Regions from separate parts of the Enterobacter sp. UPMP2061 genome, predicted to be linked through region 2. Evidence: predicted binding sites of a transcription regulator. Region 2 holds the regulator's gene; each other region holds the start of a gene.
The links. The regulator LexA, encoded in region 2, represses DNA repair genes until DNA is damaged. The targets are predictions, from matches to a motif close to TNCTGTATGTACATACAGNA.
Positions count from the first base shown of each region.

Region 1: rmuC (DNA recombination protein RmuC) is a predicted target of LexA. The motif match lies at 1,948-1,967, and genes of this name have one in related genera.
Region 3: metR (HTH-type transcriptional regulator MetR) is a predicted target of LexA. The motif match lies at 1,342-1,361, and genes of this name have one in related genera.

Region 1 is NZ_JBSKJP010000005.1:260,192-263,471, forward strand. It holds gene ACWKXX_RS13285 (dienelactone hydrolase family protein) at 44-850, opposite strand; gene udp (uridine phosphorylase) at 1,110-1,871, shown strand; gene rmuC (DNA recombination protein RmuC) at 2,010-3,280, shown strand, end outside.
Region 2 is NZ_JBSKJP010000013.1:73,378-76,657, reverse strand. It holds gene plsB (glycerol-3-phosphate 1-O-acyltransferase PlsB) at 1-1,186, opposite strand, end outside; gene ACWKXX_RS19405 (diacylglycerol kinase) at 1,341-1,709, shown strand; gene lexA (transcriptional repressor LexA) at 1,818-2,426, shown strand; gene dinF (MATE family efflux transporter DinF) at 2,490-3,280, shown strand, end outside.
Region 3 is NZ_JBSKJP010000005.1:255,922-259,201, reverse strand. It holds gene metE (5-methyltetrahydropteroyltriglutamate--homocysteine S-methyltransferase) at 1-1,276, opposite strand, end outside; gene metR (HTH-type transcriptional regulator MetR) at 1,393-2,346, shown strand; gene ACWKXX_RS13270 (carboxylate/amino acid/amine transporter) at 2,234-3,133, opposite strand; gene yigL (sugar/pyridoxal phosphate phosphatase YigL) at 3,216-3,280, opposite strand, start outside.

The DNA.
Region 1 (3,280 bases), on a different contig from region 2:
GCTGGATTGCCCGGTTGGCGCAGCCGCCACCGGGCTTTTTGTATTACGCTTTCTTCCCGCCGTACTGGCTGAACCACGCCAGCATTCTCTGCCAGCCATCTTTCGCCGATTCTGCGTGATAGCTCGGACGATAATCGGCATTAAACGCGTGTCCCGCATCCGGGTACACCACTATTTCGGCCTTCGCGTTTGCCGCCCGCAGCGCGTGGCGCATGGTCTCGACTGTATCAAGCGGAATGCCGGTATCCTGGCCGCCATACAGCCCTAGCACCGGGGCATTTAAATCGGTGGCGATATCAACTGGATGTTTCGGCGAGTTCAGGGTCTTTTCACCCACCAGTTTACCGTACCAGGCCACAGCGGCTTTCAGTTGCGGATTGTGCGCGGCATACAGCCAGCTAATGCGTCCGCCCCAGCAAAAGCCGGTCACCATCAGACGGTGCGGGTCGCCACCGTTGCGCGCCGCCCAGCTGGCAACGTGGTCGAGATCGGCCAGCACCTGCGCGTCCGGCACTTTGCTGACCAGGTTGCTGAACAGCGTCGGGATGTCGCTGTAATCATTCGGATCGCCCTGACGGAAGTAGAGTTCCGGCGCAACGGCCAGGTAACCTTCCAGCGCCAGACGGCGGCAGAGGTCGCGAATATGTTCATGAACGCCAAATATTTCCTGCACCACGATCACGATGGGCAGCGGGCCATCGGCAGATTTTGGCCGCGCGTGGTACGCTGGCATGTTCTCCCCCTGGGAGGGAATGGAGGTCTCGCCTGCGGTAATGGCCTCTTCAGGGGTTGAGACGATGGTTGAAGCATGCGGGGCCGCAGCAGGTGCAAAACCGGTTTTTTCAGTCATGGCATTCTCCGTACCAATGAATGGATTAGCGCAAAGATAAATATAGACACCAGGTTAACAATCCACAGTGCCTTATAGCGTCTATCTTTTGTGCAGCACCCGGCGATATAACTTGTTAGTGTGATGTGAATCACTATTTTATGGAAATTAACTGCAATCATTTTCATTCATGGTGAGGTGTGTCACGAAATAATGCACATTGCTTCTGTAAAGTACCGTTTTACTTCTTCTGACAAACCGACCCACAGAGGAGTCACCTATGTCTAAGTCTGATGTTTTTCATCTCGGCCTCACTAAAAACGATTTACAAGGGGCTACGCTTGCTATCGTCCCTGGCGATCCTGAGCGTGTGGAAAAGATCGCCGCGCTGATGGATAAGCCGGTTAAGCTGGCAGCGCATCGCGAATTCACCACCTGGCGCGCAGAGCTGGACGGTAAAGCGGTGATCGTGTGCTCTACCGGTATTGGTGGCCCGTCTACCTCTATCGCCGTTGAAGAGCTGGCGCAGCTGGGCATTCGTACTTTCCTGCGCATCGGCACCACAGGCGCCATTCAGCCGCACATCAACGTGGGCGACGTGCTGGTTACCACCGCATCCGTGCGTCTGGACGGGGCAAGCCTGCACTTTGCACCGATGGAATTCCCGGCAGTGGCCGATTTCGAATGCACCACCGCGCTGGTTGAAGCCGCGAAGTCCGTGGGCGCAACCACCCACGTGGGCGTAACTGCCTCTTCCGATACCTTCTACCCGGGCCAGGAGCGTTACGACACCTTCTCTGGTCGCGTGGTGAGCCGTTTCAAAGGCTCCATGGAAGAGTGGCAGTCGATGGGCGTCATGAACTACGAAATGGAATCTGCGACGCTGCTGACCATGTGCGCAAGCCAGGGTCTGCGTGCCGGTATGGTGGCGGGCGTTATCGTCAACCGTACCCAGCAGGAGATCCCGAACGCTGAAACCATGAAGCAGACTGAAAGCCATGCGGTGAAAATCGTGGTTGAAGCGGCGCGCCGCCTGATCTAATTCTCTCTTCAGTGCTGAAAGGCCGACATGCTCGGCCTTTTCTTTTTGCGTAACGCCTCGCAGGAAAACCCTTTCAAACTGGACGTTCATACAGCACAATTCTATTTTGTGCGGTAATACGTTGATGCAGGGGGCATTGTGGATATCTCAATCCTGATTTATGCAGTGATTGCGCTGGTGAGCGTGGGGATTGGCTGGCTCATTTCCGGCTACCAGCATGCGCAGCAGAAAGCCGAACAGCTGGCAGAGCGCGAAGAGATCGTCGCTGAACTTAGCGCGACGAAACAACAGCTTGCGCTGAGTGACCACTGGCGCGACGAATGCGAACTGCTCAATAACGAACTGCGCAATCTGCGTGATATCAATACCTCGCTGGAGGCCGATCTCCGTGAAGTGACCACCCGTCTTGAGTCCACCCAACTGCACGCGGAAGACAAAATCCGTCAGATGATCAACAGCGAGCAGCGTCTTAGCGAGCAGTTTGAGAACCTCGCGAACCGCATTTTTGAGCACAGCAATCGCCGCGTGGATGAGCAGAACCGCCAGAGCCTGAACAGCCTGCTGACGCCGCTGCGTGAACAGCTGGATGGCTTTCGCCGTCAGGTACAGGACAGCTTTGGTCAGGAAGCCCGCGAACGCCACACGCTGGCGCATGAAATTCGTAATCTCCAGCAGCTGAATGCGCAGATGGCGCAGGAGGCGGTTAACCTGACGCGCGCACTGAAAGGTGATAACAAAGCGCAGGGAAACTGGGGCGAAGTGGTCATGACGCGCGTGCTGGAGGCCTCTGGCCTGCGCGAAGGATACGAATACGAAACGCAGGTCAGCATTGAGAACGATGCGCGCTCGCGGATGCAGCCGGATGTCATTGTTCGTCTGCCACAGGGCAAAGATGTGGTTATCGACGCCAAAATGACGCTGGTGGCCTATGAGCGCTACTTCAACGCTGAGGATGACTACACCCGCGAAACAGCGTTGCAGGAGCACATCGCCTCCGTGCGTAACCATATCCGTCTGTTGGGCAGAAAAGATTATCAGCAGTTGCCGGGGCTGCGATCGCTGGATTATGTGCTGATGTTCATTCCGGTCGAGCCTGCGTTCCTGCTGGCGCTCGACAGACAGCCCGAACTGATCACCGAAGCGCTGAAAAATAACATTATGCTGGTCAGCCCCACCACGCTACTGGTGGCGTTACGTACCATTGCCAACCTGTGGCGCTATGAGCACCAAAGCCGTAACGCGCAGCAGATTGCCGATCGCGCCAGCAAGCTGTACGACAAAATGCGGCTGTTTGTGGACGATATGTCCTCGGTGGGGCAAAGCCTGGATCGCGCGCAGGATAACTACCGCCAGGCGATGAAAAAACTCTCCTCCGGGCGTGGCAATTTGCTGGCGCAGGCGGAGGCGTT
Region 2 (3,280 bases):
CGAGCAGACGACCGGTACGCGAGCGACCGCCTTCAACAAAGTACTCCACGGAATAACCGCGGCTGAACAGCTCGCCCAGATACTCCCTGAAGACGGTGGAGTAAAGCTTGTTACCCTTGAAGGTACGACGAATAAAGAACGCACCCAGACGGCGGAAAATCGGGCCTGCTGGCCAGAAGTTCAGGTTGATACCGGCAGCAATATGCGGCGGCACCAGACCCTGGTGATAGAGCACGTAAGAGAGCAACAGGTAGTCCATGTGGCTGCGGTGGCAGGGCACATAGACAATCTCGTGGCCGTCGTGCGCTAACTGACGTACGCGCTCGGCGTTGTGGACGTTAATCCCCTGATAGAGGCGGTTCCACGTGAAGCCAAGGATACGGTCAGAGAGGCGAATCATCTCGTAGGAGAAATTCGCGGCGATCTCTTCCATCAGCGCTATCGCGTTCTGCTGCGCTTTCTCGTGCGAAATTTTCTTGCTGCGCGCTTCGTCTTCTACGGCACGGGCAATCGCTTTGGAAGCCAGCAGCTTGTTGAACAGATCCTGACGTGCCGGGAGACGTGGTCCAACGGCCGCCAGACGCTGACGTGCAAAGTGCATACGCGCAACGCGCGCCAGCTTTTGCGCAATGATTTTGTCAGTGCCGTGTTCATCCGCCATGCGGCGCAGTGAAACGGAAGGTGAGAAGCGGACAAAGCTGTCGCGTCCCAGCCAGGAGACGGCGAAGAACTTCTGAATGCCGTTGAGCATACGCAGCGGCGGGTTCTCTTCCCCTTTTTCGCGCCCCGGACGACGGCCAAACATCACCGACACCGGCACCATCTGCACGTCCAGATCGGGGTTGCTGCGGTGCAGATCGAGGTAATCATGGAACAGCTTAATGGACTCTTCTTTCGGCGTGTAATAGGTGAACACGCGCGGCCCGCCATGGATGAACACGTAGCGCGGCAGCAGCGTACCGTCGACTTCCAGCGGTTCAAGCGGGTCAGGTAAATCGTGCGCCAGACATTGAGCGCGAAGCGTCAGCAGGTCTGCCTTCGAGTTATAAGGCAAAACGTACATAATAGGGCGCGACGTATCGAGCCCTAATTCCAGCGCAGGTTCTGCTGGGATAGACTTACTTTTTACCAGGACGCTTAATGGTAAATTAAGTAATTTGTAGTAAATTCGTGGCCAGCCGGACATAAACGATGTAAAGCCTCTGGTTAATAATGCAATTGCGGCGCAAGGATAACAGAAAGCGCGCAAAATTTCTGTTGTTACCCGTCATACTTCAGGTTGCAGCAAAACGCGCTGCGGCTTTAGTTACAGACGCTATTTATCATAAAAGGTTCTTTTAATGGCCAATAATACCACTGGGTTAACTCGAATCATTAAAGCTGCCGGTTATTCATGGAAAGGTTTCCGCGCGGCATGGGTTAATGAAGCCGCTTTCCGCCAGGAAGCGGTTGCCGCAATCGTTGCCGTTGTCATCGCCTGCTTCCTTGATGTTGATGCTATCACCCGCGTACTGCTCATCGGATCTGTCCTTCTGGTGATGATAGTGGAAATTCTGAATAGCGCTATTGAGGCCGTAGTTGATCGAATCGGGTCGGAATTCCATGAACTGTCTGGCCGGGCGAAAGACATGGGTTCCGCTGCCGTACTGCTGGCGATTATCACTGCGGCGATCACCTGGGTCACGCTGCTTTGGTCGCATTTCCGATGAGCCTCGAGGAATAATTAAGTCCCTGGTTTTTTGTGCAGTTTTTGGTTCCAAAATCGCCTTTGACTGTATATACTCACAGCATAACTGTATATACACCCAGGGGGCGGTATGAAAGCGTTAACGACCAGGCAGCAAGAGGTGTTTGATCTCATTCGGGATCATATCGGCCAGACGGGTATGCCACCCACGCGTGCAGAAATTGCGCAGCGTCTGGGCTTCCGTTCTCCTAATGCTGCCGAAGAGCACCTTAAAGCGCTGGCGCGTAAGGGCGTGATTGAGATTGTTTCCGGCGCCTCACGCGGCATTCGTCTGCTTGTGGAAGAAGAGAGCGGTATTCCACTGGTGGGCCGCGTTGCCGCAGGTGAACCTCTGCTGGCGCAGCAGCACATCGAAGGGCACTATCAGGTTGACCCAGGCATGTTCAAGCCGAGCGCCGATTTCCTGCTGCGCGTTAGCGGAATGTCCATGAAAGATATCGGTATTCTGGATGGCGATCTGCTGGCGGTACACAAAACGCAGGATGTGCGTAACGGGCAAGTCGTGGTGGCGCGCATTGATGATGAAGTGACGGTTAAGCGCCTGAAAAAACAAGGCAATACCGTGCAGCTTCTGCCTGAAAACAATGAATTCTCCCCGATTGTGGTAGATCTCCGCGAGCAGAGCTTCTCTATTGAAGGGCTGGCGGTCGGCGTTATCCGCAACGGTGAATGGCTGTAATCTCTTCCTGACAGGCTGTAGTTCCTCTACAGCCTGGCCTGTTTTCTGATTCCGGTAATTTCCATGGCATTGCTAACTTCTGCCGATAAGGCGTTGTGGCGTCTTGCGCTACCGATGATTTTTTCCAATATTACCGTTCCTCTGCTGGGGCTGGTGGATACGGCGGTTATCGGGCATCTCGATTCGCCGATTTATCTTGGCGGCGTCGCGATCGGCGCAACGGCGACCAGCTTCCTCTTTATGCTGCTGCTTTTTCTGCGCATGAGTACGACAGGCCTGACGGCCCAGGCGTATGGTGCAAAAGATCCCCTGCGTCTGGCGCGTGCGCTGGTTCAGCCGCTCATTCTGGCATTCGGTGCCGGCGCGTTAATCGTTCTGTTGCGTACGCCGCTGATTGATCTTGCGCTCCATATTGTAGGCGGCAGCGATGCCGTACTGGAACAGGCCCGGCGGTTCCTCGAAATTCGCTGGCTCAGCGCGCCCGCTTCACTGGCAAACCTGGTCCTGCTGGGCTGGCTGCTGGGCGTGCAGTACGCCCGCGCGCCGGTGATCCTGCTGGTGGTGGGCAACCTGCTTAACATTGTGCTCGATCTCTGGCTGGTGATGGGGCTGCACATGAACGTCCGGGGCGCGGCGCTGGCCACGGCGATTGCCGAGTACGGTACGCTGCTGATCGGTTTGGGGATGGTCTGGCGCGTGCTGGCGATGCGCGGTATCACCCTGGATCTGCTGAAATCGGCCTGGCGCGGCAACATTCGAAAGCTGCTGGCGCTTAATCGCGACATCATGCTCCGTTCGCTTCTGCTGCAACTCTGCTTTGGTGCATTAACCGTTTTTGGTGCGCGTCTTGGGCC
Region 3 (3,280 bases), on a different contig from region 2:
ATGCGGGCAGGTTAAAGCGCGCACGCTGGGCTTCGGCGCGCACTTCATACGGGCTCTGGCGCTGGCTGTCCCGGGCAGTGATGGCCGCCAGACGTTTTTCCACCGCCGGGTTATGCACGCGCGTCGAGTGACGGCGCGCCTGGATCGGGGCGCTCCAGTCGGTAATCGCTGCCGTGTCGCCGCTGTTCAACGCGTCGCGCAGCAGAGCCAGCTCCTCACACTTTTGCAGGGCAAAGGCAAACCAGCTTTTCACCTCAGGGTCGAGTCGGGTCTCCACGCTCAGGTCGATCGGGCTGTGCAGCAGGGAACAGGAAGAGGCTACCCACAATTCACGTTTACCGACAATGTCCTTGATTTGTGCATATTTCCCGGTGAGATCGGCACGCCAGACGTTACGACCATTCACCAGACCGGCTGAGAGCAGCCACTCCGCAGGCAGACGCTTGTGCAACTCTGCCACATCGTCTTTGCCGTGAACGAGATCAACGTGCAGACCCTGAACCGGCAGCGCGGTAATGGTGTCGAGGTTCGGCGTTACGCCCTCGAAATAGGTGGTCAGCAGCAGCTTCACCTGGCCCGTGAGCGCGTCATACGCCGGTTTGAAGGCATCCAGCCACGCCTGTGGCAGCTCAAGCACCAGCGCCGGTTCATCGATTTGCACCCACTGAATACCGCGTTTGCCCAGCTCAATCAGCACCTGCTTATAAACCGGCAGAATATCGTTCAGCAGGCTGAGGCGGTCGAACTGCTCGCCTTTCACTTTGCCCAGCCACAGGTAGGTGACCGGCCCCAGCAGCACGGGTTTCACCTGGTGACCCAGCGCCAGCGCTTCGTCCACTTCATCCAGAAGCTGGGTCCAGGTCAGTTTGAACTGCTGGCCCTTAACGAATTCCGGCACCATATAGTGATAGTTAGTGTTAAACCACTTGGTCATTTCCGCCGCTGCCGCTGGCTCACCCGTTGGCGCGCGGCCACGGCCGATGCGGAACAGGGTATCGATATCCACCGATCCATCGTTGTTCTGATGACGAGCCGGCACGTTGCCAAGCAGCAGGCTGGTGGTCAGAACATGGTCGTACCAGGCGAAATCGCCCACCGGCAGCAGGTCTACGCCCGCCTGTTTTTGCTGATCCCAGTGACGCGCGCGCAGCTCGCGCCCCACCGCCAGCAGTTCTTCGCGGGTGGCGTTACCCGCCCAGTAGCTTTCTTGCGCTTTTTTCAGCTCGCGACGCAGACCAACGCGAGGGAAACCGAGAGTGTGAGTGCGGATTGTCATGGCATACCCCTTGTAGAAATTCGTTATTTAGACGTCCAGATGTTTACACTTCTATAATTGGCAGGTACTGTATATTCCTCAAGCGCAAAATGTTCATGGCGAAGTGAAGGACTTTCATGATCGAGATAAAACACCTGAAAACGCTACAAGCGTTGCGGAACTGCGGTTCTCTTGCGGCGGCAGCGGCCACGCTGCACCAGACTCAGTCTGCCCTTTCTCACCAGTTCAGCGATCTGGAACAACGCCTCGGCTTCCGTCTTTTTGTGCGCAAGAGCCAGCCCTTGCGCTTTACGCCGCAGGGCGAAATTTTGCTTCAGCTGGCGAACCAGGTGCTGCCGCAGATTGCCAGCGCGTTGCAGTCATGCAACGAGCCGCAGCAGACCACCCTGCGCATCGCCATCGAGTGTCACAGCTGTATTCAGTGGCTGACCCCCGCGCTTGAGAACTTCCGCCAGAAGTGGCCGCAGGTGGAGATGGACTTCAAATCCGGCGTCACGTTTGATCCGCAGCCGTCGCTTCAGCAGGGTGAGCTGGATCTGGTGATGACCTCAGATATTCTGCCGCGCAGCGGTCTGCACTATTCGCCAATGTTTGATTTTGAGGTGCGTCTGGTGCTGGCCCCGGACCATCCGCTGGCCGCTAAAACGCGTATCACGCCGGAAGATCTGGCAACGGAGACGCTGCTGATTTACCCGGTACAGCGCAGTCGTCTGGATATCTGGCGCCATTTCCTGCAACCCGCGGGCATCAGCCCACAGCTGAAAAGCGTGGATAACACGCTGCTGTTAATTCAGATGGTGGCGGCCAGAATGGGGATTGCGGCGCTGCCGCACTGGGTGGTCGAGACGGTTGAACGCCAGGGTCTGGTGGTCACCAAAACCCTGGGTGAAGGACTGTGGAGCCGGCTGTACGCCGCCGTGCGCGACGGCGAGCAGCGTCAGCCGATTACGGAAGCGTTTATTCGCTCAGCGCGGAACCACGCGTGCGACCATCTTCCGTTTGTGCGGAGCGCGGAGCGACCCAGCGGCGATGTACCCACAGCGAAGCCAGGATCACCGTTCCCCCAATAAGGAAACTCGGCCAGTGCGGCTGCTCCTGCCAGATGGCGAGGTTCACCAGTAGCCCCGCCGGCACGTGCACATTGTTCATGATCCCCAGCGTCCCGGCGTCTACCTGCGTAGCGCCGTAGTTCCACATAAAATAGCCCAGCCCCGACGCCACCACGCCCAGCCAGACCAGAACGCTCCACTGCACGGAGGTAGTCGGCAGCTTTTGCGGATTGCCGAGCAGAAACCACGCCGCTACCGCGACAATCGCCGCGCCCATATAGAACCACGCAAACGCGTTATGCTGCGGCATCGGGCGGGTCTCCATCAGACGTTTGTAACCCACCATCCCGATGGCAAAGCTGATATTAGCGAGCTGGACGAACATCAGCCCGGTCCAGAAGTGATCGCTTACCTTGTCATAGCGAATAATCGCCGCGCCAATGACTGCCAGCGCAGCGCTCAGCAGATACCCCCAGCGCAAACGGCGCCTGCTGAGCAAGTCATATATCAGCGTGATGTAGAGCGGCGTCAGCACGGTGAAGAGCAGAAATTCCGAGACGGACAGGTAAACGTAGGCCCGGAAGCTGAACAGGTACATGATGCCGAGCTGCATCGCGCCTACCAGCATGTACAGCAGTATCGTTTTTAGCGACTGCCCGCGGGTACGCAGGAACGGCAGGAACACCAGCGCCGCCAGCCCCACGCGCATCAGTACCGAGAAGTAGCTGTCGACCGATCCGGCAAGGTATTCGCCAATCAGACTAAAGGAGAAGGCCCACAGGATAGTGGTGATAATGAGTAGCGCCACAATGCTTGTCTCTCAGAAAGAAGGAGAGGCATTGTAGCGAACTCTTTAGTTGACATCTGAACAATAAACAATCAATTGAAGATTATTCAAGGAACAGTTTGCGCAGATACTTAGGCACGGCGTTATCGCCGTTGGTGCCGATCACTT